3 regions of the Pelomonas candidula genome follow, and region 1 is predicted to be linked to each of the others. Evidence: predicted binding sites of a transcription regulator. Region 1 holds the regulator's gene; each other region holds the start of a gene.

Region 1 (10,098 bases):
CGAGGATTCCTCGGCCACCGCGTCCAGGATGGCGACGACGTTGGGATGGTGCAGCTGCCCGGCCAGCGCGGCCTCGGCGCTGAAGAAGCGGTTGCTGAAGTCGCTGGCCGGCGCATCCGGCACGGGCGCCCAGCTGCGCATGCGCTTGATGGCCACCTCCTTGCCGTCGCTGAACGGGTCACGCGCCAGGAACACGTCACTGGTCGCACCCTCGCCCAGGCGCCTGAGCACCTGGTAGCGGCCGATGTGGGAAGGCAGGTCGTCTGCAGGGACACTCACGCGGGGCATGATACGGGCCGCCCACGGAGGTGCATCCCCCTTGTTCTCCCACATCTTTGTCGCCACAAACGACTTCGAGCGCGCCCTCGCCTTCTACCGCCCGCTGCTGGCCGGCCTCGGCGTGACGGAACGTTTCTGCGACCCCGCCCGCCCCTGGGCCGGCTGGCAGAGCACGCCGGGCCCGCGCCCGCTGCTGTTGCTGGGCGCGCCGTTCGAGGGTCGGCACGAGCCCGGCAACGGCCAGATGGTGGCGCTGCTGGCCGCCTCGCGCGCCCAGGTCGACACCGCCCACGCGACGGCGCTGGCCCGGGGTGGCCGCTGCGACGGCCCGCCCGGGCTGCGCCCGCAGTACCACGCCCACTACTACGGCGCCTACTTTCGCGACCCCGACGGCAACAAGCTCTGCGTGGCCTGCCATGATCCCGATCCGGCGACAGCCGGCTGAGTCGGCGCGTCCGGCGGCCCGTGCGTTCAAGGTCGGCCTCCTAGAATCCTGTCCATGATCCAAGCCAAGCAGGCGCTGCTCGCCGCACTCGCCGACTCTCTGCAAGAAATCGCCCCCGGCTCCAACGCCGTCGCGGCCTTTGAATCCCCCAAGCAGGCCGCCCATGGCGACTTCGCCTGCACCGTGGCCATGCAGCTGGCCAAGCCGCTCAAGGCCAACCCGCGCGAACTGGCCACGCGCCTGATCGCGTCGCTCGAAGCCCGGCCCGCCTTCCAGACCTGGGTGCAGGCGCTGGAGATCGCCGGCCCCGGCTTCATCAACATCCGCCTCAAGCCCGCCGCCAAGCAGGCCGTCGTCGCCGAGGTGCTGGCCGCCGGCCCCCGGTTCGGCCACCGCGCACCGACCGGCAAGCACGTCATGGTGGAGTTCGTCTCCGCCAACCCGACCGGCCCGCTGCACGTGGGCCACGCCCGCCAGGCCGCATTGGGCGACGCGATCTGCTCCGTCTTCGCGAGCCAGGGCCACGACGTGACCCGCGAGTTCTATTACAACGACGCCGGCGTGCAGATCGCCACGCTGGCCAACTCGACGCAGATGCGGCTCAAGGGCGTCAAGCCCGGCGACGCCGACTGGCCCGAGGCCGCCTACAACGGCGACTACATCCAGGACATCGCCGACGCCTTCCTGCGCAAGGAGACCGTCAAGGCTGATGACCGCGAGTTCACCGCCTCCGGCGACGTGAACGACCTCGACGGCATCCGCCAGTTCGCCGTGGCCTACCTGCGCCACGAGCAGGACCTGGACCTGCAGGCCTTCGGCCTCAAGTTCGACAACTACTTCCTCGAGACCAGCGTCTACAAGGGCGGCCAGCTGGAGGCGGCGGTGCAACGCATCATCGACGCCGGCAAGACCTTCGAGGAAGGCGGCGCGCTGTGGTTCAAGTCCACCGACTACGGGGACGACAAGGACCGCGTGATGCGCAAGTCCGACGGCGGCTACACCTACTTCGTGCCCGACGTGGCCTACCACGTCAACAAGTTCGAGCGCGGCTACACGCAGTGCATCAACATCCAGGGCACCGACCACCACGGCACCATCGCCCGCGTTCGCGGCGGCCTGCAGGCGCAGGGCCTGGGCATCCCGCAGGGCTTCCCGGACTACGTGCTGAACAAGATGGTCACCGTCATGAAGGACGGCGCGGAGGTCAAGATCTCCAAGCGCGCCGGCTCCTACGTGACGCTGCGCGACCTGATCGACTGGACCAGCCGCGACGCGGTGCGCTTCTTCCTCATCAGCCGCAAGGCCGACACCGAGTTCGTCTTCGACGTCGACCTCGCGCTGAAGCAGAACGACGAGAACCCGGTGTTCTACGTGCAGTACGCGCACGCACGCATCTGCTCCGTCATCCGCAAGTGGGGCGGTGACCCATCCGCACCGGCCGACCTGAGCCTGCTGACCGCGCCAACCGAAGAGGCGCTGATGCTCAAGCTCGCGGCCTACCCCGACATGCTCACAGGCGCCGCCGCCGGCATCGCGCCGCACGACGTGGCCTTCTACGCCCGCGACCTGGCCGGCGCCTACCACGCCTACTACGCCGCCGAGCGCGTGCTGGACCAGGCGCCCGAGCTGACCCGCGCCCGCGTGGCGCTGCTGTCTGCCACCCGCCAGGTGCTGGCCAACGCGCTGGGCATGCTGGGTGTCAGCGCGCCCGAGCAGATGAGCCGCGATATCGCTGAAACCACCCCGGAGACCGAATGAGTTCTGCATCCAAGCCCGCCGGCCAGAAAAGCCAGAAGGGCGGCTTCGTACTGGGCCTGATCGTGGGCCTGCTGGTCGGCCTGGCCGTCGCCCTCGGCGTGGCGCTCTACATCACCAAGGTGCCCATCCCCTTCGTGAACAAGGTGCCGCAGCGCACGGCGGAGCAGGACGCCGCCGAGGCCGAGCGCAACAAGAACTGGGACCCGAACGCGCCGCTGGCCGGCAAGGCCGCGCGCAGCGCCAGCGGCGTCGTCAACGCGCCGGTGACGCCAACCGCACCGCCGCCGGCCACGACGGCAAGCGCCCCCGTGGCCACCGCCAGCGCCCCGGCTGTGCTGCCGCCCGTGGCGACCGCGCAGCCCAAGCCCGTGGCCACCAAGCCCGAGGCCACGACTGCAGCGGCGCCCGCCTCGGCCCCGGCCGGAGCCGAGGCCTACGTCTACTTCGTGCAGGCCGGCGCCTTCGCCCGCCCCGAGGAGGCCGAGGCCCAGAAGGCCAAGCTGGCCATCCAGGGCTTCACGGCCAAGGTCATGGAGCGCGAGCAGAACGGCCGCACCGTCTACCGCGTGCGCCTGGGCCCCAACGACACCCGCGAGGCCGCCGAAGACCTGCAGCGCAAGATCGAGGGCGCCGGGTTCGAGGCCAACCTCGTCCGCGTGCAACGCTGAACTCCTGAAGGACCATTGAAGTCATGAAGCGCCGAGATTTCTCCGCCCTGCTCGCCACCACGCCCCTCGCGGGCGTCGCGGGCAGCGCCCTCGCCCAGGGCGGCCCGATCGAGGGCCGCCAGTACGTCGTGCTGGGGCAGCCGCTGCCCACGCCAGCCGGCAAGATCGAAGTCGTCGAGTTCTTCTGGTACGGCTGCCCGCACTGCTACGTCTTCGAGCCGCTGGTCGAGAACTGGGCCCGCCAGCTGCCGGCCGACGTGACCTTCCACAAGGTGCACGTGGCCTTCCGTGCCAACTGGAAGCCGCACCAGCGCATGTTCTATGCGCTGGAGGCCCTGGGCAAGGAGGCCCAGGCCCGCCCCGCCATCTTCAACGCCATCCACCAGCAGGGCCAGGACCTGGAAGACGCCAAGAGCCAGGCCAAGCTGCTGGCCTCCCTCGGCGTGGACGCCGGCAAGTACATGGACGCCTACAACTCCTTTGGCGTGCAGACCAAGGTGGCCCAGGCCGACAAGCTGGTGGAAGCCGCCCGCCTGGAAGGCGTGCCGACGCTGGCCATTGGCGGCCGCTTCCTCACCTCGCCCAGCCAGGCCGGCATGGGCCAGCGCGCCACCGAGCAGGAGCTGGGCCAGCGCGCGCTGCAGATTGCCGATTTCCTCATCCAGCGCATTCGCGCCAAGGCCTGACCATGAAGCGTCGTGACGCCACCCTCACCCTGGCTGCGGCCGGGCTTGCCTCCACCACGCCGGCCGCCTGGGCCCAGGGCGGGCCCGTCGAGGGCCGACACTACCAGCGCCTGGCCCAGCCGCTGCCCGGCGCGCCGGGCAAGGTCGAGGTCATCGAGTTCTTCTTCTACAAGTGCCCGCACTGCTTCGCGTTCGACCCGCTGCTGGGCGACTGGCTGCACCGGCTGCCGCCCGACGTGACGTTCCGCCGCATCCCGGTGGGCCAGCAGGCCATGCTCAAGCTGCACGCGCGCATGTTCTACGCGCTGGAGGCCATGGGCGCCCTGACGCCCACCGTGCACGCCGGCATCTTCAACGCCTTCCACCGCATGGGCATCGACGCGACGGATGAAGCCGGCGTCGTGGATCTCGTTGGCAAGCTGGGTGTGGACCAGGCCAAGTTCAAGCAGGCCTTCTCGTCCTTCGGCGTGCAGGGCAAGCTGGCCCAGGGCCAGAAGATGGCCGAACTTGCCGGCGCAGACAGCGTGCCGACGCTGGTCATTGGCGGCCGCTACCGCACCGGTCCCGGCCTGGCCGGCGAGCCCAGCCAGAGCGAAGCCGCCAACGGACAGGCGGCGCTGGCCGTCGCGGATTTCCTGATCAAGTTGTCGCGAGGGAAAGGCTGAGCGCGGTTGCAGGCCCCTAGAATGGCCTGCAACTTCCGTGCCGCCATGCCCCGCCACCTGATCCCGCTCGTCCTCGCGATCGCCACCTTCGCCGCCCAGGCGGAGAAGGCCGACCGACTCAAGCCGTTCACGCTGTCGTCGGACAAGCCGGGCCAGATTGACAACGTCAACCAGCGCACCGAGCTGCAGGGCAACGTCGTCATCACGCGCGGCAGCCTGATGCTGCGCGCCGAGAAGGTCTACGTGCGCGAGACGCCGGACGGCTACTACCAGCTGTCCGCCAGCGGGGTCGCCGGCCAGCCGGTCAGCTTCCGCCAGGGGCGCGACACGCCCGGCGAGTCCATCGAGGGCCAGGCCGAGCAGCTGGAATACGACACCCGCACGGAGACCGTGCGCTTCATCGGCAACGCCGAGGTGCGCCGCGCCCGTGGCACCGCCGTGGCGGAGCAGGTTTCGGGCGCCGTCATCGTCTACGACAGCCGCACCGAGGTCTTCACGCTGGAGGGCGGCAGCGCCTCGCCCAACCCGAACGGCCGCACCCGCATCGTCATGATGCCGCGCGCGCAGCCGGGCGACGACGCTGCGTCCGCGCCGCCTGCGGCCCTGCCGCTGAAGCCGTCGACGACGCTGCAGCCGGGCAAGTCTTCGTGATGGACGAGGCGTCCACCCGTTCGCCGGCCGGTTCGGCCGCCTGCGGCAGCCGGCTCGAAGCCGAGGGCCTGGCCAAGACCTACGGCGTCCGCAAGGTCGTCAAGGACGTGCACGTGCGCGTGGACTGCGGTGAGGTCGTGGGCCTGCTGGGCCCCAACGGCGCCGGCAAGACGACCAGCTTCTACATGATCGTGGGCCTGGTGCGCTCGGACGCCGGCGTCATCCGCATCGACGGCGCCGAAGTGCAGCGCCTGCCCATCCACCAGCGCGCACGGCTGGGCCTGAGCTACCTGCCGCAGGAAGCCTCCATCTTCCGCAAACTCACCGTCGAGCAGAACATCCGCGCGGTGCTGGAGCTGCAGCAGGACGACAAGGGCCGCGCGCTCGGCAAGGCGCGCATCGACGAGCTGCTCAACGGCCTGCTGCACGACCTGTCCATCGAAGGCCTGCGCGACAGCCCCGCGCCCGCGCTGTCGGGCGGCGAGCGCCGCCGCGTCGAGATCGCCCGGGCGCTGGCCACGCAGCCGCGCTTCATCCTGCTGGACGAGCCCTTCGCCGGCGTCGACCCGATCGCCGTGCTGGAGATCCAGCGCATCATCGGCTTCCTGAAGGGCCGCGGCATCGGGGTGCTGATCACGGACCACAACGTCCGCGAGACGCTGGGCATCTGCGACCGCGCCTACATCATCAGCGAGGGCGCCGTGCTCGCGGAGGGCACGCCCGACGAGATCGTGGCCAACGCCGACGTGCGCAAGGTCTACCTCGGCGAAAACTTCAGGATGTAGAGGATGGTGAGCCCCTCGCCCATCCTCGCGTCGCTGAATGCGAGCGAGTCCGGTCGGTCCCCCGAGGGGACGGCGATGCTTGCGGCATCGAGCCGCAAGCACATCGCCAGCGCGGGCCGGCTTGGGAGCGGCCCGGCGCTCGGCCCGAATGCGCCACACGCAGGCTGCGCACCATGAAGCAGACCCTCCAGGTACGCCTCAGTCAGCACCTGGCGCTGACGCCCCAACTGCAGCAATCCATCCGCCTGCTGCAGCTGTCGACGCTGGAGCTGCACCAGGAAGTCGAGCAGATGCTGGCCACGAACCCGCTGCTGGACACCGAGGAGGAGTTCACCGTCAGTGCCCCCGAGCTGGCCACCAACGCACCGGCAGAGAGCGGCACCGAGGCCTCGGCCGGCGAGTCCGAGGGCGGCGACGCGCCCGAGCTGAGCGCCGAGGACTTCGGCGGCACCGAGCGCGAGGACTGGGAGAACGGCACCGAGCGCGACGACTTCGACGGCATCCGCGAGCTGCCCAGCAGCAGCGGCGCCGGCATGGGCGACGACGATGGCGAGCGCGAGAGCCAGGAATCCGCCGAGACGACGCTGGCCGAGCACCTGGCCCAGCAGCTGGCCGGCAAGAGCCTGTCGCCCGAGGACCGTGCCGCCGTGCAGGTGCTGATCGAGTCGCTGAACGAGGACGGCTACCTCGAAGACCCCATCGAGGACATCGCCGCCGCGCTGGCGCCCGATGACGATGAGGATCGCGAGGAACTGCTGGACCACCTGCGCATCGCTCTGCGGCTGCTGCAGAGCCTGGACCCGGCCGGCATCGCCGCGCGCGACCTGTCCGAATGCCTGGTGCTGCAACTGCGCACCCAGCCCAGGAGCCCGGCGCAGGTCATCGCCATCCTGATCTGCAAGAGTCATCTGGAGCTGCTGGCCCGGCGCGACATGCGCCGCCTGATGAGCGAGACCGGCGCCGACGAGGCACTGCTGCGCGAAGCGCAGGTCATGATCACGCAGCTGGAGCCCAAGCCCGGCCGCCGCTTCGCGCAAGGCGCCGCCGCGGCCATCGTGCCCGACGTCATCGTGCGCAAGGTGGGCCGCGAGTTCCGCGTGATGCTCAACCCCGAGGTGGCGCCCAAGCTGCGCATCAACGAGCTCTACGCCAACGCACTGCGCGCCACGCGCGGCGGCATCAGCAACTCGCCGCTGGGCGGGCAGCTGCAGGAGGCGCGCTGGTTCATCAAGAACATCCAGCAGCGCTTCGACACCATCCTGCGCGTCAGCCAGGCCATCGTCGAGCGCCAGCGCGGCTTCTTCACGCACGGCGAACTGGCGATGAAGCCGCTCGTGCTGCGCGAGATCGCCGACGAGCTGGGCCTGCACGAGTCCACCATCTCGCGCGTGACGACGGCCAAGTACATGGCGACGAGCTGGGGCACGTTCGAGCTGAAGTACTTCTTCGGCTCGGGCCTGAGCACGGAAGCCGGCGGCGAGGCGTCCAGCACGGCCGTGCGCGCGCTGATCAAGCAGTTCGTCGCCGCGGAGGACACCAAGAAGCCGCTGTCCGACAGCGCCCTCGCGGCCATGCTCGAGGAGCAGGGCATCCAGTGCGCGCGGCGCACGGTGGCCAAGTACCGCGAAGGCATGAAGATCGCGCCGGCGAATTTGCGCAAGGCGCTGTAGCGCGCCCCTCGCCCAGTCGCGTGCCGCTGAACGCCGGCAGGCCTGACCGGGACCACTCCGCGGCGGCGCCGCAGAGCTTCGGCAGGCTCAGGCCGTCCACTGGACGCTCTGTGTCCGGCCTCAGCCCCCGAGGGGACGGCGATGCCTACGGCATCGAGCCGCAAGCACGTCGCCAGAGGGGTCGGCTTGTGAGCGGCCCGGCGCTCAGCCCGAAATACGACGTTCAGTCGCCCGGATGGCGGCTCAATCCTTCGACTTCCCCGTCTCCGGTGCCAGCGGCTCGAACACGAAGCGCATGCCGCGCGTGTAGCTTTCCGCCTTGGTGCCCGCATGCCGCTCGCCGTCGATGACGCGGGTTTGATACACCAGTTCCGGGTGCTTCAGCGTCGGCAGCAGCGCCTGGTAGCGCTGGATGCCGGCGAAGAAAGCGGGCCATTCGTTCTCGGCGCCGGTCACATACAGCCGCGCCTTGATGGGCTTGCCCGTCGCGGCATAGGCCTTGGCCTGGCCGATGATCCAGTCGTTGCCGACGACCACCGCCGGGCTGGCCGCGATGTAGCCCTTGAACAGATCGGGCCTGGCGTACATCGCATACAGCGTGAACAGCCCGCCCAGTGAGCTGCCGGCCAGGTAGCGCTGCGCCGGGTCGCCGCGGTACTCGCGCTCCACCAGCGGGAAGATGTCCTTCTCCAGCGAGGCGAGGAACTTGTCGGCGTTGCCGCTGCTGTCGCTCAGCGGGTTGTCGCGCACAGGAGACAGTTCCCAGTTGCGCAGCTCGCCGTAGTCGAGGTTATCGCCGGCATAGCCCAGGCCCACGGTGATGAACTCCGGCACGACCTTGTCGTAGTTCAGGTTGTTGTACGAACTGACGACGGTCGGGAAGTCCCAGTAGCCGTCGGTCACGTAGAGCACCGGGTAGCGGCGCCCGGGCTCCTTGGCGAACGAGGCCGGCAGGTGGATGTGCAGCTGATAGGTGCGGCCATTGGCGTTCTTCGGCAGCGCGCGCAGCAAGGTGTTCGGGATGCTGTGCGGCGGGTAGGCCGGTGCCGGGTCGGCAGCCTGCGCCTGCAGCGCGCCGAACACGAGGGCCAGGGTCAGGACGAGTCGCTTCATGGCAGGGTTGAGCCGTGGATAACGCTATCCAGTTTAGGGGCGGCGACAATGCCCGGGTGAGCCTGCCCAACAAGTTATCCCTCTTCGTATCCTGCCCCGGTGGCGTCGAACCGCTGCTGGAAGAGGAACTCAAACGTTTCCTGCCGCCCGGCGTGCGCAGCAAGGTCGAAGCCTTGCGCGGTGGCTGCGGCCTGATCGGCACGGCCGAGGACGTGCTGCGCATCAACCTCGAAAGCCGCCTCGCGCAGCGCGTGCTGGTCGAGCTGATCGAAGGCCCGTACCGTCACGAGGAAGACCTCTATTCGCTGGCCCGCCGCGTCGACTGGCGCGACTGGATCACGCCGCGCCACACCATCCGTGTCGACACCGTCGCCCAGCGCTCGCCGCTAAAGAGCCTGAACTTCACGACGCTGCGCATCAAGGACGCCATCTGCGACCAGCTGCGCGAGCACACCGGCGAGCGCCCCAGCGTGGACACGCACTCGCCCGACCTGCCCGTGCTGCTGCACGTCGGCCCCGAGCGCGCGGCCATCTACGTGGACACCTCCGGCGAGCCGCTGTTCAAGCGCGGCTGGCGTGTCGACAAGGGTGACGCGCCGCTGAAGGAAACGCTCGCCGCTGCGATGCTGGCCGCCGCCGGCTGGCGCGGCACGGCCGAAACAGGGGGCGCGCTGCACGACCCCTGCTGCGGCTCCGGCACCATCCCCATCGAGGCCGCGCTGATCGCCTGCGACTCCGCCCCCGGCCTGCTGCGCCGTTTCGCGTTCGAGCGGCAGATCGCGTTTTCCACGCCTGCCCTGAAAGCGGTTTGGGGCGAGATGGCCCAGGCCGCCCGCGCGCGCATCCACCCGCCGGCCGTGCCCATCTACGCCAGCGACGTGGCCTTCCGCATGGTCGACTTCGCGCGCCGCAACGCCGAGCGCGCGGGCGTCGCGCAGTACATCCAGTTCAATGGCGGTGACGCACTGGAGCGCCCCGCACCGCAGCTGCCGGACGGCATGCCTGGCGCCATCGTCATGAACCCGCCCTACGGCGAGCGCATCGAGGTGCGAGGCAAGGCGGCGATGACGCGCGACGCAGGCGGCAGCGAGGAAAGGGATGCGGGCGACGACTTCTTCCCGCGTCTGGCCGCTCACTGGAAGCGCCAGTACACCGAGAACCCCGCCGGCTGGACGGCCTGGATGCTCAGCCCCGACATGAAGCTGCCGAGCAAGATGCGGCTGAAGGAAACCCGTCGCGTGCCGATGTGGAACGGCCCCATCGAATGCCGGCTGTTCCGCTTCGACCTCGTCAAGGGCTCGGCCCGCAAGCCCGCCGCGGACGGCGATGCAGCGTGAGCTGATCGCCGCCGCGCTGGCAATCGCCGCCGTCGCCGCCC
Region 2 (10,098 bases), on a different contig from region 1:
CGGCGGCGATGTCGGTGCGATCGGCCTCCAGCGCCAATCCAGCGGCGGTGCCGGCCGTCACGACCGACGTGGTCGCCCAGGGCTTGCCGTCGCGATACGTCACCAGCTTCAGCTCGCCCGGCTCGTAGACGACGTCGTCCCAGCGCAGCCGGTACTCGAACGCCCCCTTCTTGCGCCTGCCCAGCGAGCGGCCGTTGAGAAACAGCTCGGCCTCGTCGCCGCTCGTGAACGCATGCACCGGCGTGACCTGGCCGACGCGTTCGGGCCAGGTCCAGTGCGGCAGCAGATGGGCCATCGGCAGGTCCGGCCGCCAGCGCGACTGATACAGCCAGTAGCGGTCCTTGGGGAAACCGGCCAGGTCGACGATGCCCGAGTAGGAGCTGCGCGACGCGTAGTAGGGCGTGGGTTCGCCGAGGTAGTCGAAGCCGGTCCAGACGAACTCGCCGGCGACGAAGGGGTGGCGGTCCAGCGACGCGAACACCTTGTCGGCCGACGAGCCGAAGTCCACCGCGTAGAGCTCGTAGCCGCTGACCTGGCGCGTCGTCGAATCGCCACCGCGGCCATCGCGCGTGATCGAGCTGTTGGCCGGCGCGACGGGGAACAGGTAGACGCCGCGACTGCTGAAGGCCGAAGCCGTCTCGCTGCTGAAGATGGGCTTGCTCGGGAACTTCGCATGGAACAGTGGGTATTGCGGCGGTGTGCGGATGCGGTCCGTGCCCTCGAACTCCGCGTCCTGCCGGATGCCCTCGCCCTGGTAGTTCAGGCCGATGACGTCGACCTCGGCGGGCAGCGGCATGTCGGACTTGGCGTAGTTCATTGCCGTGGTCGTCGGCCGTGTCGGGTCCTCCTCGTGCGCGATGCGGTGCAGCTCATGCGCGATGGCGGCGCCTTCCGCGCCGGTGTACTGCTCGCCGACCTCGTTGCCGATGCTCCACATCATGATGGACGGATGGTTGCGGTCGCGGCGCAGCATGGCTCGCAGGTCGGGCTCGTGCCAGTCCGGGAAGATGAGGTGGAAGTCCAGCGGCGTTTTCTTGCGCTCCCATGAATCGAAGATCTCGTCGATGACGAGCAGGCCCATGCGGTCGGTCAGCTCCAGCAGCGCCGGGTCCGGCGGGTTGTGCGACATGCGGATGGCATTCGCACCCATGGCCTGCAAAATCTCCAACTGGCGCTCCGCCGCACGCAGGTTGAAGGCCGCGCCGAGCGAGCCGAGGTCATGGTGGTTGTTGACGCCGTTCAGCCGCACCGGCTGGCCGTTGACCAGCAGGCCAGCATCGGCGTCAAAGCGCAGCGAGCGGATGCCGAAGCGCGTCTCGACCCGGTCGACGACATGGCCGTCGCGGCTCAGTTGCGTGACGGCGACATAGCGGTTGGGCTGCTGTTGCGGCCTGGGCCCCCACAGCCTGGGCTTGGCGATGCGCGCCGTGCCGGACGCAAGGCCATGCCCGCCCGCCGCCACCGCCACACCGGCCCGCACGATGCGCGCCACCGCCGGCCCCTGCGCCCTGCCCTGCTCATCGAGCGCAAACACCTCCGTCGCCACGTCGATGCGCACCGCGCGCTGGCCCTGGTTGTCGACCGTCACGTCCAGCGCCACCGTGGCGCTGGCGGCGGACACGTCGGGCGTGCGCACCAGCGTGCCCCACTGGCCCACATGGACCGGGTCGGTCTTCACGAGCCAGACCTTGCGATACAAGCCCGCGCCCGGATACCAGCGGGCGGACTCGGGCGGGTTGTCCAGCCGGATGGCCAGCTGGTTCTCGCTGCCGGGCTTCACGTAGGGCGTCAGGTCCAGCCGAAAGCTGCTGTAGCCGTAGGGCCAGCCGCCCACCAGCTTGCCGTTGAGCCACACCGTCGCGTACGACATCGCGCCGTCGACGTCGAGAAAAATCGCGCGCCCTACATCGGTGGCGGGGATGTCCAGCTTTCGGCGATACCAGGCGGCGCCCCAGCTCTTCAGCCGCCCCATGCCGCCATGCGGGCCGTCCGCCAGGAAGGGGCCGGCGATGGCCCAGTCGTGCGGCAGCGTGACGGCCTGCCAGCCGCTGTCGTCGAAGCCGGCCTGCACGATGCCCAGGTCGCCACCCGGATGGCCCGCCGGGCGCTGGTGGCGACGTGACGCGTCGCCGATAAATGCATTGGCGCTGGGCAGCACCCACGGCTTCAGGACGGCCTCGCCCCTGGCCTGCACCTGCTCAGCCGCCTCGGGCCGGGCATCGGCCACCTTGCCGTCGGCCGACTGTCGCACCTCGGGCCGCACGTCGTACATCAGCGGCGCAGCGCCCGGCGGGTCGCCGAGCTGGAAGCGCCAACCGCTCGCCAACTCGATGCGTTCGCGCGGCGCGAGTCGCTCGTGCACGAGATCCGGTGTCAGCCGCTGGGCCCAGGCCGGGCCAGCGGTCATCAGCAGCGCCGCCAGCACGGGCAGGAAGCGGGATGTGATCAGCAAGCGGTCTCCTGTATGCCGGAGGCGACCCGCCGAGCATTGGTTGTTATTCGGTCAATGAATGGTAACGCAACCAACACTTCCGGGAACAACGACCTGCCCCCGCATCTCCCGGACATCCAACCGAGGGCAGCCCATGCAACCGGGAGCCAGCCTCGCCCCCGGCTCGGTCACCCGGACAGCCGGCACCGGCGCGGTGGAAAGGCGACTAAAGGCGCGTCGCCCCGGCCCGCTTGCCGCGCAGCCAGGCGACCGTGCCCAAGCCCAGGGCCAGCAACGCGATGGTGGCCGGCTCGGGCAACGTCACCGCATTACCGCCGGTCTGCGTCAGCTGGAGGCCGTCCAAGTTGCCTTCGCTGGGCCCGGTGAAGGTGAAGGACAGGAGCCCGGTCGCGGCCACGACGCCCTTGAACTCCGCATAGTTCGTGCCTAGCGCGAAGCCTGTTGCGGCAGCCGCGGTCACGGACTGTGTGATGCCGTCGAGCGTGAACTCCGTGATGCGGCCATCGGTGTTGGCGGATGCGTAGAGGATCAGGTCGTAGGCCGCCCCGGGCGTCAGGCCGGCCAGTGTCACGCTGGCATCAGCCCTCAGGGACCGATAGAGGTAGTCGCACATCAACGGCGCAAACGAGGACGTGCTCATCAGGCAACCGTTCCCCGTCGCGTCGAACGCCCCGCCGGTGCCGGCGAAGCTCAGCGTGATGCCGGTGCTGGCGCCCGCGGCATCCAGCAGAGGTACGTTGCTGCTGTCCGTCGGCGCTGAAAGCGATCCACCGTCGACGCCGTTCCAGAGATCTCCCGCAGCGCCTGTGACTGCAGCCCCCGAGTAGGTGCCGACCGCAGCCCCCGAGTTGAAGTCGATGTTGACCAGCCCCGCGTGAGCCAGCGGCATGCCGGCAAGACCGGCCATGGCGATCACCCAACCACGGAACGAGAACAGACGCTTGGAAGCCATGGCATTTCCCCGGAATTGCCAACTCGGTTGGCGACGTGCTGACGCTTTGGTGAGTGTGAGCAAGTTCGATGCCACAAGCCGGTTTTCCCGGGACGGGGGCGAAGGGCAGCAAAGCGCACGGCGTCGATCTGTCAAGATTCCCGACAGCCGCCAGACCGATTCGTTATGGACCGCCCCGGCTAGGCGGGCAGGCCCAGGGCGTCACGCCTAGCCAAGCAGCCCGCGCAGCCCCGCCTCGTCCAGCACAGGAACGCCCAGCGTGCGCGCCTTCTCCAGCTTGCTGCCGGCCTCCTCGCCGGCGATGACATAGCTCGTCTTCTTGGAGACGGAGCCGCTGACCTTGCCGCCGGCATCCTCAATCAAGGCCTGGGCTTCGTCACGCGACAGCGTCGGCAACGTGCCGGTCAGCACCAGCGTCTTGCCCAGCAGCGGGCGCGGCCGGTCGTCGCCCTCGCCTTCGCTTTCCTTCGGCTGCACGCCGGCCGCCAGCAGCTGCTCGACGACCTCGACGTTGTGCGGTTGCGCGAAGAAGGTGTGGATGCTGGCCGCGACGATGGGGCCCACGTCCGGCACCTCCAGCAGCTGCTCGACGCTGGCGTTCATCAGCTTGTCCAGCGTGCCGAAGTGGCGGGCCAGATCCTTGGCCGTCGTCTCGCCGACCTGGCGGATGCCCAGCGAGAACAGGAAGCGCGCCAGCGTCGGCGTCTTGCTCTTCTCCAGCGCGTCGATGATGTTCTGCGCGCTCTTTTCGGCCATGCGATCCAGCGCGGCGAGCTTGGCGACGCCCAGCTTGTACAGGCCTGGCAGGCTCAGAACGATGCCGGCGTCGACGAGCTGCTCGACGAGCTTGTCGCCCAGGCCCTCGATGTCCATCGCGCGCCGGCCGGCAAAGTGCAGCATGGCCTGCTTGCGCTGCGCCGGGCAGAACACGCCGCCGGTGCAGCGGTAGTCCATGCCACCACGCTCGCGCGCCGCCTCGCTTCTGCAGACGGGGCATTCGCGCGGCATGTGGAAGTTGGGCACGTAAGCCGGCCGCTCGCCCGGCACGCGGCCGACGACCTCGGGAATCACGTCCCCGGCGCGGCGAACGACGACCTTGTCGCCCACACGCACGCCCTTGCGGCGCATCTCGAAGACGTTGTGCAGCGTCGCATTGCTGACCGTCGTGCCGCCGACGAACACCGGCTCCAGCCGCGCGACGGGCGTGAGCTTGCCGGTGCGGCCGACCTGGATGTCGATGGCCAGCAGCGTGGTCACCTGCTCCTGCGCCGGGTACTTGTGCGCAACGGCCCAGCGGGGCTCGCGGGTCTTGAAGCCGAGCTTGTGCTGCAGCTCGCGCGAGTTGACCTTGTAGACGACACCGTCGATGTCGAACGGCAGCGCATCGCGCTTGGCGGCCATGGCCTGATGGAACTGGACGAGGCCTTCATGGCCCAGCGCCACGACGCGGTCGGCGTTGACCGGCAGGCCCAGTGCCGCCAGCGCGTCCAGCATGCCGCTGTGGGTGGCCGGCACGTCCCAGCCCTGCACTTCGCCGAGGCCGTAGGCGTAAAAGCACAGCGGCCGCTGGCGCACCAGCGCCGGGTCCAGCTGGCGGATGGCGCCGGCCGCGGTGTTGCGCGGGTTCACGAAGGTCTTCTCGCCGCGCTCGCGCTGGCGCTCGTTGAGTTTCTCGAAATCGTCGCGTCGCATGTAGACCTCGCCGCGCACTTCCAGCACCGGCGGTGCCTCGCCCAACAGCCGCAGCGGGATCTGCCCGATGGTGCGCACGTTCTGCGTGACGTCCTCGCCGGTCTCGCCGTCACCTCGCGTCGCGGCCTGCACCAGCACGCCGTTCTCATAGCGCAGGCTCATCGCCAGGCCGTCGAACTTCAGCTCGGCGGCGTACTCGACGGGCGCGTCGGCGTCCGTCAACCCCAGCTCGCGGCGCACCCGGGCGTCGAAAGCGATGGCGCCACCCTCGGTCGTGTCGGTCTCCGTCGTGATCGACAGCATGGGCACGACGTGGCGCACGGGCGTGAGGCCGTCCAGCACGGCGCCGATGACGCGCTGCGTCGGCGAGTCGGGCGTCAGCAGCTCGGGGTGCGTGGCCTCGATGGCCTGCAGCTCCTGGAAGAGCCTGTCGTACTCGGCATCCGGCAACTCGGGCGCGTCGAGCACGTAGTAGAGGTGGGCGTGGTGGTTGAGCTGGGCACGCAGGTCGGCGGCGCGCTGGGCTGTGGCTTCGGAGGCGGTCATCGGTGCATTGTCGCGACTGGCGTGGGCACCTCAGCCGCCACGTGGCGACCGCTCAACCGGCGAATCGCGCGCGGATCGCCAGCCGTCCGGCGTCGTCGCCGAGCAGCACCTCCACGCAGGCCGTGTCGATGAAACCGCGCTCCGCCTGGCTGCGCAGTTCGGCGGCGCAACGGGCCTTGTCCCTGGGCTGCTTGTAGGGCCGCGCGGATTTGTGCGGCAACGATCGCGTGGCCGCCCTGCTCCCGAACACCAATTTCGCAAAAGCAGGCGCCGATGTTGCATTGCTACATAACCAACGCCAGGTCACCCAAAAGAAGTTCATGCAACCACCGGCCATCAATGGAGTGAATTTCAAATTTTGTTTTAATTAAGTAGTTTTACTACGTATTTTTTGATTCAAGGCTATCTAGAGTCGCGACACCCTCCACACCGGAGAGGCGGCCATGGCATGCAGTCGACTGGCCGACATCACGGCCCCGCAACGAGGGCTCTCGACCCCAGACCGGAGACATCACATGCACACCTCCCACCCGACCCGCCGGCGCCTTGCAGCGGCCCTGACCTGCACGGCCGCCGCCACGCTGGCCACCTTCACGGCGCCCGCCCAGGCACTCAACCCCAACACCACGTCGGTGCAGATGTTCGAATGGGCCTGGCCCGACATCGCCACCGAGTGCACGCAGTGGCTGGGGCCCAAGGGCTTCGGTGGCGTGCAGATCTCGCCGCCCAGCGCCTCGAAGAACGCCAACGGCTGGTGGGGCGTCTATCAGCCGGTCAACTACGCGAACCTGACAAGCCGCATGGGCACGCCGGCCCAACTGCAGTCCATGATCAGCACCTGCCATGCGGCCGGTGTACGCGTCTATGCCGACATCGTCGTCAACCAGATGGCCGACGGCAGCGGCACAGCCACCGACGGCTCGACGTGGAACGCCAGCACGCTGACCTACCCCTACTTCAGCGCCAACGACTTCCACGCCAACTGCAGCATCGCCGACAGCGACTACAACTCCGCCGCCGGCCGCAGCAACGTGCAGAACTGCCGCCTCGGGGGCCTGCCCGACCTGGCCACCGAGAGCAGCTACGTGCAGGGCCAGATCGCCAACTACCTGAAGGCACTGCTGGCCCTGGGCGTGGACGGCTTCCGCATCGACGCGGCCAAGCACATGCCGGCCAGCGCGTGGACATCCATCATGGCCGCCGTGAAGGCCAGCTACCCGACCACGCTGCAGGGCGAGTCCATCTGGCTGACGCAGGAGATCATCAACGACGGCGAGGTCGACCGGCCCAGCTATCTGCCGATCGGCACGATCAACGAATTCCAGTTCACGTACGCGATGCGGGACGCCTTCCGCAACGCCAACGGCCTGAACCTCGCGAGCATCCCGACCGTCATGGGGACGTGGGGCAACTGGGGCGGCAGCTGGGGCTTCCTGCAGCCGCAGAACGCCACCGTCTTCATCACCAACTGGGACACCGAGCGCAACGGCAGCTCGCTGAACATCAACAACAACGGCGGCGCCGATGCCGCCGGCATGCGCTACACGCTGGCGCACATCTTCATGCTGGCCCAGGGTTACGGCGAGGCGCAGCTGTACTCCGGCTTCAAGTTCACCAGCACCGATGCGGACCGCCCGAGCACCAGCCCTTACAGCGGCGGTGTGCCGCAGGTCAACGTCGTGTGGGATTTCGCCCACCGCTGGACGCCGCTGGCCAACATGGTGGGCTTCCGCAATGCCGCTGCGGGCCAGGCGCAGCAGAACTGGGTCGTCGGCGACAACAGCAACCAGGTCGCCTTCAGCCGCGGCAGCGTGGGCTTCGCCGCGTTCAACAACAGCGGCAGCTCGTGGACGCGCACCTTCGCCACCGGTCTGCCCGCCGGCACCTACTGCAACGTCATCAACGGCACCAAGACCAGCGACGGCAGCGCCTGCACGGCCGACTCCGTCACCGTGGACGCCAGCGGCAACGCCAGCTTCACGGTGCCGGCCAACAACAGCGGCAGCACGCCCGCCGTGGCCATCTACGCCGGCCAGAAGGTGGCGACCAGCGGCGGCGGCACGACCTGCGCCGTGACCTTCACGATTGCCAACGCCAACACCGTCTACGGCCAGAACCTGCGCGTCGTCGGCAGCATCAGCGGCCTGGGCTCATGGGCACCGGCCTCGGGCTTCGCGCTGACCATCCAGGGCTCGGGCGCCAACGTGCCGTGGACGGGCACCATCAGCCTGCCCGCCAATACGGCTGTCCAGTACAAGTATGTGAAATGGAACGGCTCGACCGCCGTCTGGGAGAGCAACCAGTCGACCAGCAGCGGCAACCGCGAGTTCACGAGCTGCACGGGCGGCGGCACACAGGCTCGCAGCGACGGCAACTTCAAGTTCTGACGACGGCCGCCCCATGACGGCGCGATGCCGCATGGGGCCCGCTCATACAGCCGGACCATCGGGTTAGGGACGCGGACAAACGCTGCCTTGCAGCACAGATTGGTAGCGATACCATGCCAGCGCATCCCAACCACGGAAGATCCAGTGAACATCACGGCTGCCCTCAACCGACGTCACCTGCTTCTCGGAACCGCCGCACTCGCCGGCCCCTGGACGTCCACCGCCCTTGCGGCAACGCCCGCCACGATCAAGGGCAGCGTCGACACGCGCCAGCGCTTCAAGCCGATCAACCCGCACATCTACGGCGGGTTCCTGGAGCACGGTGCCAACATCATCAACCACACCATGTGGGCCGAGATGCTGCACGACCGGAAGTTCTACTACGGCGTGCTGGAGTCCGAAGAGCCCAAGCCCGATCCGGCAAACTTCCGCGCCGCGATGGCTTACATCCACAAGTGGACGGCCGTAGGCCCCATGGCCAGCGTCTCGCTCGACAAGGCCGACGCCTACGTGGGCGAACACAGCCCCGCCATCGAGCTGTCGCCCACGACGCCGCGCGGCATCACGCAAGGACATATCGCGCTGGTGAATGGCAAGGCCTACACCGGCCGCATCGTCCTCAAGGCGGGCCAGCCGACCGATGTCACCCTCACCCTCGCTGAAGCGTCCGGCCGCGAACAGACGGTGAAGCTCCAGGCCACGTCCGACTGGCGCACCCTGCCCTTCACGTTCACGGCCACCGGTGACGCCCCCGAAGCCCGCCTGAGCATCACGGCCACCGGCTCGGGCAAGCTGCTGATCGGCGCCGTGTCGCTGATGCCGGCGGACAACATCAAGGGCTTCCGTGCCGACACCATCGCGTTGATGAAGGAGATGGATTGCAAGATCCTGCGCATGCCGGGTGGCAACTTCATCTCGGGGCCCTACGACTGGAAGAACACCATCGGCGACCCCGACAAGCGCCCGCCCATCTTCGACCCGGTCTGGAAGGCGCTGCAGCCCAACGACGCCGGCCTCGACGAGCTGCTGCAGATGTGCGAGCTCATCCAGTGCGAGCCCTACTGGTGCGTCAACACCGGCTTTGGCGAGGCACGCTCGGGGGCCGAGATCGTCGAGTACGTGAACGGCGCGGCCAACACCTTCTGGGGTGCTCAGCGTGCCGCCAACGGCCGCGTGCAGCCGTACAAGGTCAAGTACTGGGACATCGGCAATGAGATGTACGGCCACTGGCAGTTCGGCCACATGGCCCGCGAGCAGTACGTCATCAAGCACAACCAGTTTGCCGACGCGATGCGCAAGGTCGACCCGTCGATCTACATCGTCGCGCCCGGCGGCTTCGTCGACGAGATGACGACCGGCCAGGGCATCTTCGTCGCTGGCCAGCCCGAGGTGAAGGTCGGCTCGGACCGCGACTGGGCCTACGGCATGTTCAAGTTTTCCAAGGGCAAGTTCGACGCTCTGGCAACGCACGCCTACCCGCCCGAGAACAAACGCTTCGACCTGCAGAGCGGCCAGCTCTTCGACGTGACGCAGACGCTCACCGAATGGGCCCGCCAGCCGGCCCAGCGCATCGCGACGATGGCCGACGCGTGGGAGGACTACAAGAAGCTCTTCCCGGAACTGAACGACGGCAAGGTCAAGGTCTTCTTCGACGAATGGGCCTTCAGTTTCCGCGACAGTTACCGGGGCACGCTGGCCATCGCGCTGGCCTTCCACGAGTTCTTCAAGCACACCGACTTCATCGAGATGGCGGGCTACACGATGGCCACCGCGTGGATGAACGTCACGCCGACGGGCTCGGCCATCAGCACCAAGGGCCGGGTCTTCCAGCTCTACAACCAGCACTTCGGCAGCATCCCCGTCGCCGTGGGCGGCAACTCGCCGCAGCCGGCACGGGCCTATCCCGCAGGCGGTGACCAGCCTCGCGTCAACACTGGCAGCGCGACCTATCCATTGGATGTGATGGCCGCGCTGACGAAGGACGAGAAGGGTCTGACGGTCGCTGTCGTGAATCCGACCGAAATGGCGCAGAGCCTCGAACTCAGCCTCGACGGCTTCGCGACCGGCGC
Region 3 (10,098 bases), on a different contig from region 1:
GGCATGCGTGTCGGTGATGACGGCACCCTGGAAGGCGTACCTGCCGGGGCCGGTATCGACCAGCGTGTCGGGCGTGACGCGCCCGGTCTCCATCGCCAGGCCGGCGATGAACGGCTTCATCGTCGAGCCCGGCTCGAAGACGTCGGTCAGCGCGCGGTTGCGCAACTGCTCGCCAGACAGGTTCTGGCGGTTGCCGGGGTCGTAGCTCGGGAAGTTGGCCAGCGCCAGCACCTCGCCGGTCTGCGCGTCCAGCACGACGACGGAACCCGCCTTGGCCTTGTTCTCGGCCACCGCATCGCGGATGCGCTGGTAGGCGAAGAACTGCACCTTGGAATCGATGGACAGGTCGATGTCCTGGCCGTTGGCAGCGGGCACGACCTCGCCGATGTCCTCGACGACGCGGCCCAGCCGGTCACGCACGACGGAGCGCGAGCCATCCTTGCCCTGCAGCTGCTTCTGGAAGGCCAGCTCCACGCCCTCCTGGCCCTTGTCCTCGACGTTGGTGAAGCCGACGACATGCGCCGCCGCCTCGCCTTCGGGGTATTTGCGGCGGTACTCGCGGTCCTGGAAGATGCCCTTGAGGCCCAGCGCCTTCACCTTGGCGGCGGTGTCGTCGTCGGCCAGCCGCTTGAGCCAGACGAAGCGCGACTCCGGGTTGAGCTTGGCCTCCAGCTCCTTGCCGGAGATGCCCAGCGCCTTGGCCAGTTCGACACGCTTGTCGGCGTCGGCGTCGACTTCCTTCGGAATGGCCCAGATCGACGGCACCGCCACGCTGGCGGCCAGCGTCTGGCCGGTGCGGTCGTTGATGCGGCCGCGGCTGGCCGGAAGCTCCAGCGTGTGCGCGTAGCGCGCCTCGCCCTGCTTCTGGAAGAACTCGCTGTGCAGCACCTGCACGTAGATGGCGCGCACCAGCAGACCCGCGAAGGCCAGGCCCACGAGGGCGACGAGGAAACGCGAGCGCCACGGCGGCGTCTTGGACGCGAGCAGCGGGCTGGTGGAGTAGTTCACCGCGCGGCCGGAGCCGAGCGCGCGGGCGCCGGACTTGTTCTGTTTACCGCTCACGGGCGCACCCCCGAGGCCACGACGGCCGGCGTGATCGGCCGCATGCCCAACCGCTCGCGGGCCACCTGCTCCACGCGCAGGTTGGTGGCCTGCGCATGGCGCTCGGCCTTCAGCCGCTCGGCATCGGCCGCCAGGCGCTCGCCCTCGGCCTTGATGCGGTCGCGCTCGGCGAACAGGCGGCGCGCCTCATAGGCGTTGTGCACCAGCGCCAGGCCGCTGGCCAGCACGGCGAGGATGAGCACGAGGTTGAGCTTGGCCACCGGATCAGGCCCTCAGCGGTGCGTCGGTGCGCTCGGCGATACGCAGCACGGCGGAACGCGAGCGCGGGTTGGCGGCCACCTCGGCGTCGCTGGGCTTGATGCGGCCCAGCGCGTTCAGGATCAGCGGCGCGGGTTCGGCGAACGGCGCGCGGCGGTCGAACACATGCTTGCTGTACTCGGCGATGAAGGTCTTGACGCGCCGGTCCTCCAGCGAGTGGAAACTGATGACGCTCAGGCGACCGCCCGGCGCCAGCAGCCGCAGCGCCGCCTTCAGCCCCTGGTCAAGCTGCTCCAGCTCTCCGTTGACATGAATCCGAAGAGCTTGAAAGGTGCGCGTTGCCGGGTCCTGGCCGGGTTCGCGGGTCTTGACCGCGCGAGCCACGAGTTCGCGCAGTTCGTCGGTGCGCGTGAGCGGCGCACCGGCTTCTCGGCGAGCAACAACCGCCTTTGCAATCTGGCCAGCAAACCGTTCTTCGCCATAGTCCCGAATCACCTGTGCGATGGCGCGCTCGTCGGCACGCGCGAGGAAGTCCGCCGCGCTCTCGCCGCGCGTCGTGTCCATGCGCATGTCCAGCGGCCCGTCGAAGCGAAAGCTGAAGCCGCGCTCCGGGTTGTCGATCTGCGGGCTGGACACGCCCAGGTCCAGCAGCACGCCGTCCACCTGGTGCACGCCGATGGCCGCCAGTTCCTCGGCCATGTCGGCAAAACCGGCGTGGACGATGGAGAAGCGCGGGTCGGTGATGGCGGCCGCCGCAGCGATGGCCTCGGGGTCGCGGTCGATGCCGATCAGGCGCCCCTGCGGGCCAAGCTTGCTCAGCAGCAGCCGCGAGTGGCCGCCGCGGCCGAAGGTGCCGTCCACGTAGACGCCGTCGGGCCGCGCGAGCACGCCGTCCACCGCCTCGTCCAGCAGCACGGTCGTGTGGCGGAACGTGGCGCTGTCGTTCACGTCGGCGCCCATCAGAAGCTGAAGTCCTTGAGCGAATCCGGCATCGGCCCGGCCAGCACCTCGGCCTCCTGGGCGGCGTGGGCCTTCTTGTCCCAGATCTCGAAATGGCTACCCATGCCCAGCAGCACCACGTCCTTGTCCAGGCCGGCACTCTCGCGCAGCTCGGGAGAGATCAGCACGCGCGCCGCCGAGTCGATCTCGACGTCCATCGCGTTGCCGAGGAACACGCGCTTCCAGCCGGCGGCCGACATCGGCAGCGCGGCAACCTTGTCGCGAAAGACCTCCCACGTCGGGCGCGGGAACAGCATCAGGCAGCCGTCCGGATGCTTGGTGATCGTCAGCCGCCCCTGGCAGAGCAGCTGCAGCACCTCACGGTGCCGCGTAGGAACGCCCAGGCGCCCCTTGGCGTCCAACGCCAAGTTTGAGGCCCCCTGAAAGACGATTTCCGACACTTTTCACCACGAAAGAACACTTCTCCCCACTTTAAGTCCACAACCCCCCATGGTCAAGATTGAGAACAAGTTTTTTCAATGAAATCAAGCACTTAGGGATGGCTGTATAAAAAAACAGCACAACCAAGAAATGTCCTTAATAAATAAGGACTTGCTTTGATATTGAGAAGTGCTGCTTTAGGTTTGACGAACAACAGAACCGTGTTTGTCCGCATCGCGCGGGCCGGAGGGACCAAAGCGGCGGGCATGCGGCGCAAACGAGGAGGGCGCAGCCAACGCCCCCCCTAGCCTGCCGCCCGCGGCAATGTTCGCCTTTGGCTATCTTTGCGAAGGCCCTCGGGCCGAAGTGCAGCCACCGGGAGGACGGCAATGACGACGTGGATAGGCACCAACCAGGCGGGTTGGGACACCCAATCGATCGGCTTTCACAGCGTCAATGGCTGCACGGGCCTGGTCCTGAGCACGCCGCACTGGGTGGCCGGCTGGCACATCGGCGGCGGCGCCGGGGGCGACTACGCGTACTCCGGCCAGACCAAGGCCGGCTTCCAGGCGACGACCTTTCTCAACTACATCCAGGCCATCCACCCCAACCCCTGGCCGGCGTCAGGCATGCCCGCGGGAACTGTCGAACTGCTGGTGGTCTATCAGGTGCTGGATGACTGGAAGACCGTCCTGCAGCAGTTCGCCACCGGCATCGGCTACACCGGCGCCGCGCGCGGCTTCGACGTCAGCGGGAAGACGGGCACCGATTCCTGCGACTTCCTGATCAGCCACATCAACGGGCACTGCACGGTCCAGTACAAGCGGACGTCCAAGATGGACCACGTCACGCAGACGGATGCCGAGCGCCTGAACAGCGTCGTGAAGACGCTGGGCTCGACGGGCATGGGCAAGCCCTTCCAGATCATGGCGCTGACGAACAACGAGTCGGCCTCAGCCACCGTCAAGCCGACGCTGCTGAACGGCGGCCACATGCACTTCGTGCCCTCCAAGAGCTTCGCGTCGATCAACGTGTAGCGCCGGCTGCCTTGATCGACCAGGGCTGGCCACGCCGGTGCGGTTCGCGGCGGTCACCGGCCTGCCGCTGGGTCGACCCGAGGACGCACTGGACCCGTATGCCCGGCAGCTCAGAAGCCCAGCGGCAGGCCTTCGCGACCTGATGCCGTAGAGCGCCCCGGCCCTAGAGCCCCGTCACGGGCTCGATCACCGCCAGATGCGGCACCTCGTCATCGGCCCACAGCCGGAACTGCGCGACGAAGTGCTGGCCCGAGCCGTCCTCCAGGCCGAAGCTGCCGCTGTTGCCGGGCGCCACGTCCAGCGTCATCTGCAGGCCGGCGAGGTAGTCGCACTGGGCGACGCTGGCGTACACCGGCACACCGTCCACACTGCCCAGCAGGCGGTCATCGGCGTTGAGCTTCAACTCGTGCACGGCAAAGCACATCGGCGCACTGCCGGCGCAGCAGCCATGCGACTGGTAGAACAGCAGCGCGCCGTGCTCCGCGCGCAGCCGGGCGATCAGGGCGCGCGCGGCGGCGGTGGCCTGCACGCGGGGGATGGGGGCTGCCATCAGCATTCCTTCAACGAAATGGGGCAGCCGAAGCCGCCCCATGATCTACCGGTCACGAACGCCCGATCAGGGCGCCGTGATCAGAAGAAGCCCAGCGCGTTCGGGCTGTAGCTGACCAGCAGATTCTTGGTCTGCTGGTAGTGGTCGAGCATGGCCTTGTGGGTCTCGCGGCCAATGCCGGATTCCTTGTAGCCGCCGAAGGCCGCGTGGGCCGGGTAGGCGTGGTAGCAGTTCGTCCACACGCGGCCGGCCTGGATGCCGCGGCCCAGGCGGTAGGCGCGGCTGCCATCGCGGCTCCACACGCCGGCACCGAGGCCGTAGGGCGTGTCGTTGGCGATGGCCAGCGCCTCGGCCTCGTCCTTGAAGGTGGTCACGGCCAGCACGGGGCCGAAGATCTCCTCGCGGAAGATGCGCATGTTGTTGTGGCCCTGGAACAGGGTCGGCTGGATGTAGTAGCCGCCGGCCAGGTCGCCGCCCAGCTGCGCACGCTCGCCGCCGATCAGCACCTTGGCGCCCTCTTCCTTGCCCAGCGCGAGGTAGGTCTGGATCTTGTCCATCTGGATGGACGAGGCCTGCGCACCCATCATCGTGTCGGTGTCCAGCGGGTTGCCCTGCTTGATGGCCGCGACGCGCTTGATGGCGCGCTCCATGAAGCGGTCGTAGATGGATTCCTGGATCAGCGCGCGGCTGGGGCAGGTGCAGACCTCGCCCTGGTTGAACGCGAACAGCACCAGGCCTTCGATGGCCTTGTCCAGGAAGGCGTCATCGGCCGCCATCACGTCTTCAAAGAAGATGTTGGGGCTCTTGCCGCCCAGCTCCAGCGTGGCGGGGATCAGGTTGCTGGCCGCCGCCTGCGCGATGACCTTGCCGGTGGCGGTGGAACCGGTGAAGGCAATCTTGGCGATGCGCTTGCTGTTGGCCAGCGGCATGCCGGCTTCGCGGCCGAAGCCGTTGACGATGTTGAGCACGCCGGCGGGCAGCAGGTCGGCGATCAGCTCGGTCAGCACCAGCAGGCTGATCGGCGTGCTCTCGGCCGGCTTGAGCACGACGCAGTTGCCCGCACCGAGAGCCGGCGCCAGCTTCCAGGCCGCCATCAGGATCGGGAAGTTCCACGGGATGATCTGGCCGACGACACCCAGCGGCTCGTGGAAGTGATACGCGATGGTGTTGTGGTCGATCTCGCTCAGCGCGCCTTCCTGCGCGCGCACGCAGCCGGCGAAGTAGCGGAAGTGATCCACGGCCAGCGGGATGTCGGCATTCAGCGTCTCGCGGATGGGCTTGCCGTTGTCGACGGTCTCGGCATAGGCCAGCAGTTCCAGGTTGGCCTCGATGCGGTCGGCGATCTTCAGCAGCAGGTTGGCGCGGTCGGCGGCCGGCACGGCGGCCCACTTGGCGGCGGCGGCGTGGGCGGCGTCAAGCGCCTTGTCGATGTCGGCGGCGGTGGAACGCGCGGCCTGCGTGTAGACCTTGCCGTTGATCGGCGAGATCACATCGAAGTACTGGCCGTCAACAGGCGGCACGAACTTGCCACCGATGAAGTTGTCGTAGCGGGGCTTGTAGGCAATCTTGGCACCGGCCTGGCCGGGAGCGGCATAAACAGTCATGGCTTGTCTCCTGTGCGAATGGGGTAACGCCTGCTGAACAACGCAGAACCCGTGCCAGGCCGCCAGAGGCGCTTGCACACCGCTGCCGGGGCACAAAGCCAAGGGAAATCACCCGAGGACTGTTGCAGCCTGGAGCAGTTCGGCACAGGACGGGACACCGCGTCGCGCTAACACGCTAGTCCGGCGACTCGCCGCTGCCAACCCCCTCGATGTCTCACCGCGGCGCAGCCGGCCGCCGCATTGACACAGTCCTTTGGTGGAACCCAGCACCCGGCGGGCCGCCGAGGTCGCCTGACTGCTCCATCTCGCCGCGATTTCGTGCCGATTGCGACTGGCATGGAGCTTGCGCCTGGGCTGTCCACCCGCCCGCCGCATCGGCATGGCGGCGCACATCCATCAACACCGGAGACAACACCATGCAACTCAAGCCTCTCGCCGCCCTGATGGCCTTTGGTCTCGGCCTCGTGGCCGTCGGCAGCGCATCGGCCGCCGTGACCGAGCAGATGATCGAAGCCTCGTCCAAGTCCGGCCAGGAGGTCCTGTCCTGGGGCCTGGGCACGCAGGGCCAGCGCCACTCGCCGCTCAAGCAGATCAACGCCGGCAACGTCGCCAAGCTCGTGCCGGCCTGGGCCTTCTCCTTCGGCGGCGAGAAGCAGCGCGGCCAGGAGTCGCAGCCGCTGATCCACAACGGCAAGATGTTCGTAACGGCGTCCTACTCGCGCATCTTTGCGCTGGACGCCGCCACCGGCGCCAAGCTGTGGAAGTACGAGCACCGCCTGCCCGACGGCATCATGCCCTGCTGCGACGTCGTGAACCGCGGCGCGGCGCTGTTCGACAACCTCGTCATCTTCACGACGCTGGACGCGCAGATCGTGGCGCTGGACCAGAACACCGGCGACGTCGTCTGGAAGGAAAAGATCGACGACTACGCCGCCGGCTATTCGTCCACCGCCGCGCCCATCATCGCCAACGGCCTGCTGCTGACCGGCGTGTCGGGCGGGGAGTTCGGCGTCGTCGGCCGTGTCGAGGCGCGCGACCCGCGCACCGGCAAGATGGTCTGGACGCGCCCCACCGTCGAGGGCCACATGGGCTACATCTGGGACAAGGACGGCAACAAGCGCGAGAACGGCGTCTCCGGCACGCCCGGCAAGAGCTGGCCAGGCGACCTGTGGAAGACCGGCGGCGCGGCCACGTGGCTGGGCGGCACCTTCGACCCCAAGACCGGCCTCGCCTACTTCGGCGCCGGCAACCCCGCACCGTGGAACAGCCACCTGCGCCAGGGCGACAACCTGTTCAGCTGCTCAACGATCGCCATCGACGTGAAGACCGGCCAGATCAAGTGGCACTACCAGGGCACGCCCAACGACGGCTGGGACTTCGACGGCGTCAACGAGTTCATCACCTTCGACATGGACGGCAAGCGCATGGGCGCCAAGGCCGACCGCAACGGCTTCTTCTACGTGCTGGACGCGACCAACGGCCAGCTGAACAACGCCTTCCCCTTCGTCAAGAAGATCACCTGGGCCACCGGCATCGACCTGAAGACCGGCCGCCCGAACTTCGTGCCCGAGAACCGCCCCGGCGACCCGACCGCCGGCGCCGACGGCAAGAAGGGCAACTCGGTGTTCTCAGCGCCCTCCTTCCTGGGCGGCAAGAACCAGATGCCCATGGCCTACAGCCCCGACACCAAGCTGTTCTACGTGCCGTCCAACGAGTGGGGCATGGAGATCTGGAACGAGCCCATCGCCTACAAGAAGGGCGCGGCCTACCTGGGCGCCGGCTTCACGATCAAGACGCTGAACGACGACTACATCGGCGCGCTGCGTGCCGTGGACCCCAAGACCGGCAAGATCGTCTGGGAGGTCAAGAACAACGCGCCGCTGTGGGGCGGCGTGCTGACGACCGCCGGCAACCTCGTGTTCTGGGGCACGCCGGAGGGCTGGCTCAAGGCCGCGGACGCCAAGACCGGCAAGGTCGTGTGGCAGTTCCAGACCGGCTCCGGCGTCGTCGCGCCTCCGATCGCCTGGCAGCAGAACGGCGAGCAGTACATCGGCGTCGTGTCCGGCTGGGGCGGTGCCGTGCCGCTGTGGGGTGGTGACGTGGCCAAGCGGGTCAGCTACCTCGAACAAGGCGGCATGGTCTGGGCCTTCAAGCTGCCCAAGTAAGCCGATTGTTCCGATGTGAAGGCGCCGGCCTGCGCAGGCGGGCCGGCGCCTTGTCTTTCTCCGAGGTATTCCCCATGCAACCCACCCGCCGCATCTTCATGCTCCAGGCCACGATGGCCGCCCTCGCCAGCCCGGCCATCGCCCAGACGTCGCCCGTCGACGAAACCAGCGAAACCGCCGTGGCGCTCGGCTACAAGCACGACACCACCAAGGTCGATACCGCCAAGTTCCCCAAGCACCAGCCCAGCCAGCACTGCGCCAACTGCCAGTTCTGGCAGGCCAAGCCCACCGACGCCTGGAGCAACTGCGCGATGTTCGGCCGCAAGGCCCAGGTCGCGAAGAACGGCTGGTGCAATGCGTGGGTGAAGGCGCCCGGCTGAAGTGCAGGGCTTCGGAACATTTGCGAATGGCGGCTGTGGGTTGCTGCGACTGCCGGCCATGCCGGATCGCTCTCCATCAGACGTTCACCTCGCTCAGCATGCACATTGGACGCAGCCCACCTGAGTTGCCGATGGGCGCTATCGACCCGAAGCGGACGTCGGAACCGACCTACCAAGCTTCCGGAAAGCTGCCGCTCAACGCTTGAGTTAAGCCGCGTTGCGAAGCAACGTCGGCTTGAATGAATGGTTAGGTGCCAAGCCTAGATGTAGAGAAGCGGCCACGCTAGCCCGCCAAGCGCAAACGCGGAAATGCACCGGAGTGAAAATTTCGATGGACTGCGCGCAAAGGCGGCACATAAGAGCGCCCATGGAAGAATGACAAGCGGGCCAGCAAGAATGAATCCGAGCTGGGATGGGACAAAAAAGATAGCAAGACCGACGGAAATGATGCCGACGACCAGACACCAGACAACCCAAGCGCGTTTGTCTCTTAGCTTTGAGGCAAGTGACTGCAAGTCCACCATTTGCACCTAACGTGTTGTAGACCGCAGGCCAGCGCGGCCTATCACGGCAGTCCGCGCAGTAACGGGTCGCCCGGAAGCCGGGCTAAGTGCTTGTTGCATATGAACTTCCTCCACTGTGCCGCGCTGCCAATCGGGTGCTATTTTTCCGGGCAAATGCCGCGCCGGTTACAAACCTATCGAAGGCGCCGGCCGGCCAGCGGCGCCCGGATGTTGCCATTGCCAGTAGTCCGTGGTTCACGCGGAGAACCCTGGCTCGAGGCCGTCGCGCTGGGGCGGCTCCGGCAGTAGAGACGCCGACTCAACGCTTGAGCACAGGCCCCACACCGTGGTCGCCATGAAGCAGCCAGTCGTTGACGGCTGCTCCTGGCTGGAAGCCGTCCCCGGCAAGTAGCGCTTCGCGGAACTCCGGCCCTCTTTCCCCTTGCTGGTACCGGTACCCTGGCGCACTGCGCGAGAGCCCCCACCAGGCCGGCGACATGACCACATTCAGCGGCTGAAGACGCCGTCAATCAGGCCCCGTCGCAACGCCAGATGTGCCATCGCCGCGGTGCTGGCCAGGCCCAGCTTGTCGCGGATCTGCGCCTGCAGGTTGGACACGGTCTTGGAGCTGAGATGCAGCGCCGCCGCGCAGCCCGCCGGCGTCAGGCCCTGCGCCAGCAGGCGGAAGACCTCGAATTCGCGGTCGCTCAGGCGCTGCAAGCCCTCGTCATCGCCACCGACAGGCGACGGCTGCAGCCAGTGCGCCGGCAGCCCACCGCACAGATGCCGCCGCCCCGCCATGACGCGGGCGACCGCGTCCAGCAGTTCCTGCGGCTCGCTGCTCTTCGTCACGTAGCCGCGCGCGCCCATCGCGAACGCCCGCCGCACCATCGCCTCGCCCTCGTGCATGCTGAACACCAGCACGCGCGCACCGGCGTCGCGCTCCAGCAGATGGCGCAACAGTTCCAGCCCGCCGCGGCCGGGCAGGCCCAGGTCGGTGATGGTCAGCTCGGGCTGGTGCTCGCGGTGCAGGTCCAGCGCCTCGTCCACCGAGCCGGCCTGGGCCACGACGCGCCAGCCCCCGCCCAGCTCCAGCAGGCGCTGGTAGCCGGCGCGCACGACGGGGTGGTCATCCACCAGCAACAGCCGTGTCATGACG

What was found. Region 1 encodes sigma-54, which starts transcription at its own class of promoters, with help from an activator protein. Its sites were predicted from a motif close to TGGCANGNAANCTGCTTT; they were not measured.
Region 2: ACG04R_RS13345 (PEP-CTERM sorting domain-containing protein) is a predicted target of sigma-54. The motif match lies at 3,461-3,478, and genes of this name have one in related genera.
Region 3: exaC (acetaldehyde dehydrogenase ExaC) is a predicted target of sigma-54. The motif match lies at 5,931-5,948, and genes of this name have one in related genera.

What each region holds. Positions count from the first base shown of each region.
Region 1 covers NZ_JBIGIC010000003.1:357,880-367,977, forward strand. The annotation lists gene ACG04R_RS07870 (serine/threonine-protein kinase) at 1-288, opposite strand, end outside; gene ACG04R_RS07875 (VOC family protein) at 320-724, shown strand; gene argS (arginine--tRNA ligase) at 779-2,482, shown strand; gene ACG04R_RS07885 (SPOR domain-containing protein) at 2,479-3,150, shown strand; gene ACG04R_RS07890 (thiol:disulfide interchange protein DsbA/DsbL) at 3,174-3,836, shown strand; gene ACG04R_RS07895 (thiol:disulfide interchange protein DsbA/DsbL) at 3,839-4,501, shown strand; gene lptA (lipopolysaccharide transport periplasmic protein LptA) at 4,547-5,152, shown strand; gene lptB (LPS export ABC transporter ATP-binding protein) at 5,152-5,937, shown strand; gene ACG04R_RS07910 (RNA polymerase factor sigma-54) at 6,111-7,607, shown strand; gene ACG04R_RS07915 (alpha/beta hydrolase) at 7,851-8,720, opposite strand; gene ACG04R_RS07920 (THUMP domain-containing class I SAM-dependent RNA methyltransferase) at 8,777-10,057, shown strand; gene ACG04R_RS07925 (hypothetical protein) at 10,047-10,098, shown strand, end outside.
Region 2 covers NZ_JBIGIC010000006.1:19,971-30,068, reverse strand. The annotation lists gene galB (beta-galactosidase GalB) at 1-2,452, opposite strand, end outside; gene ACG04R_RS13345 (PEP-CTERM sorting domain-containing protein) at 2,658-3,404, opposite strand; gene ligA (NAD-dependent DNA ligase LigA) at 3,612-5,642, opposite strand; gene ACG04R_RS13335 (hypothetical protein) at 5,695-5,997, opposite strand; gene ACG04R_RS13330 (carbohydrate-binding module family 20 domain-containing protein) at 6,158-8,029, shown strand; gene ACG04R_RS13325 (hypothetical protein) at 8,174-10,098, shown strand, end outside.
Region 3 covers NZ_JBIGIC010000010.1:35,250-45,347, reverse strand. The annotation lists gene ACG04R_RS19070 (peptidoglycan D,D-transpeptidase FtsI family protein) at 1-1,062, opposite strand, end outside; gene ftsL (cell division protein FtsL) at 1,059-1,322, opposite strand; gene rsmH (16S rRNA (cytosine(1402)-N(4))-methyltransferase RsmH) at 1,327-2,280, opposite strand; gene mraZ (division/cell wall cluster transcriptional repressor MraZ) at 2,280-2,711, opposite strand; gene ACG04R_RS19050 (hypothetical protein) at 3,090-3,737, shown strand; gene ACG04R_RS19045 (DUF779 domain-containing protein) at 3,901-4,287, opposite strand; gene exaC (acetaldehyde dehydrogenase ExaC) at 4,368-5,891, opposite strand; gene ACG04R_RS19035 (PQQ-dependent methanol/ethanol family dehydrogenase) at 6,308-8,056, shown strand; gene ACG04R_RS19030 (high-potential iron-sulfur protein) at 8,131-8,436, shown strand; gene ACG04R_RS19025 (response regulator transcription factor) at 9,447-10,094, opposite strand; gene ACG04R_RS19020 (sensor histidine kinase) at 10,091-10,098, opposite strand, start outside.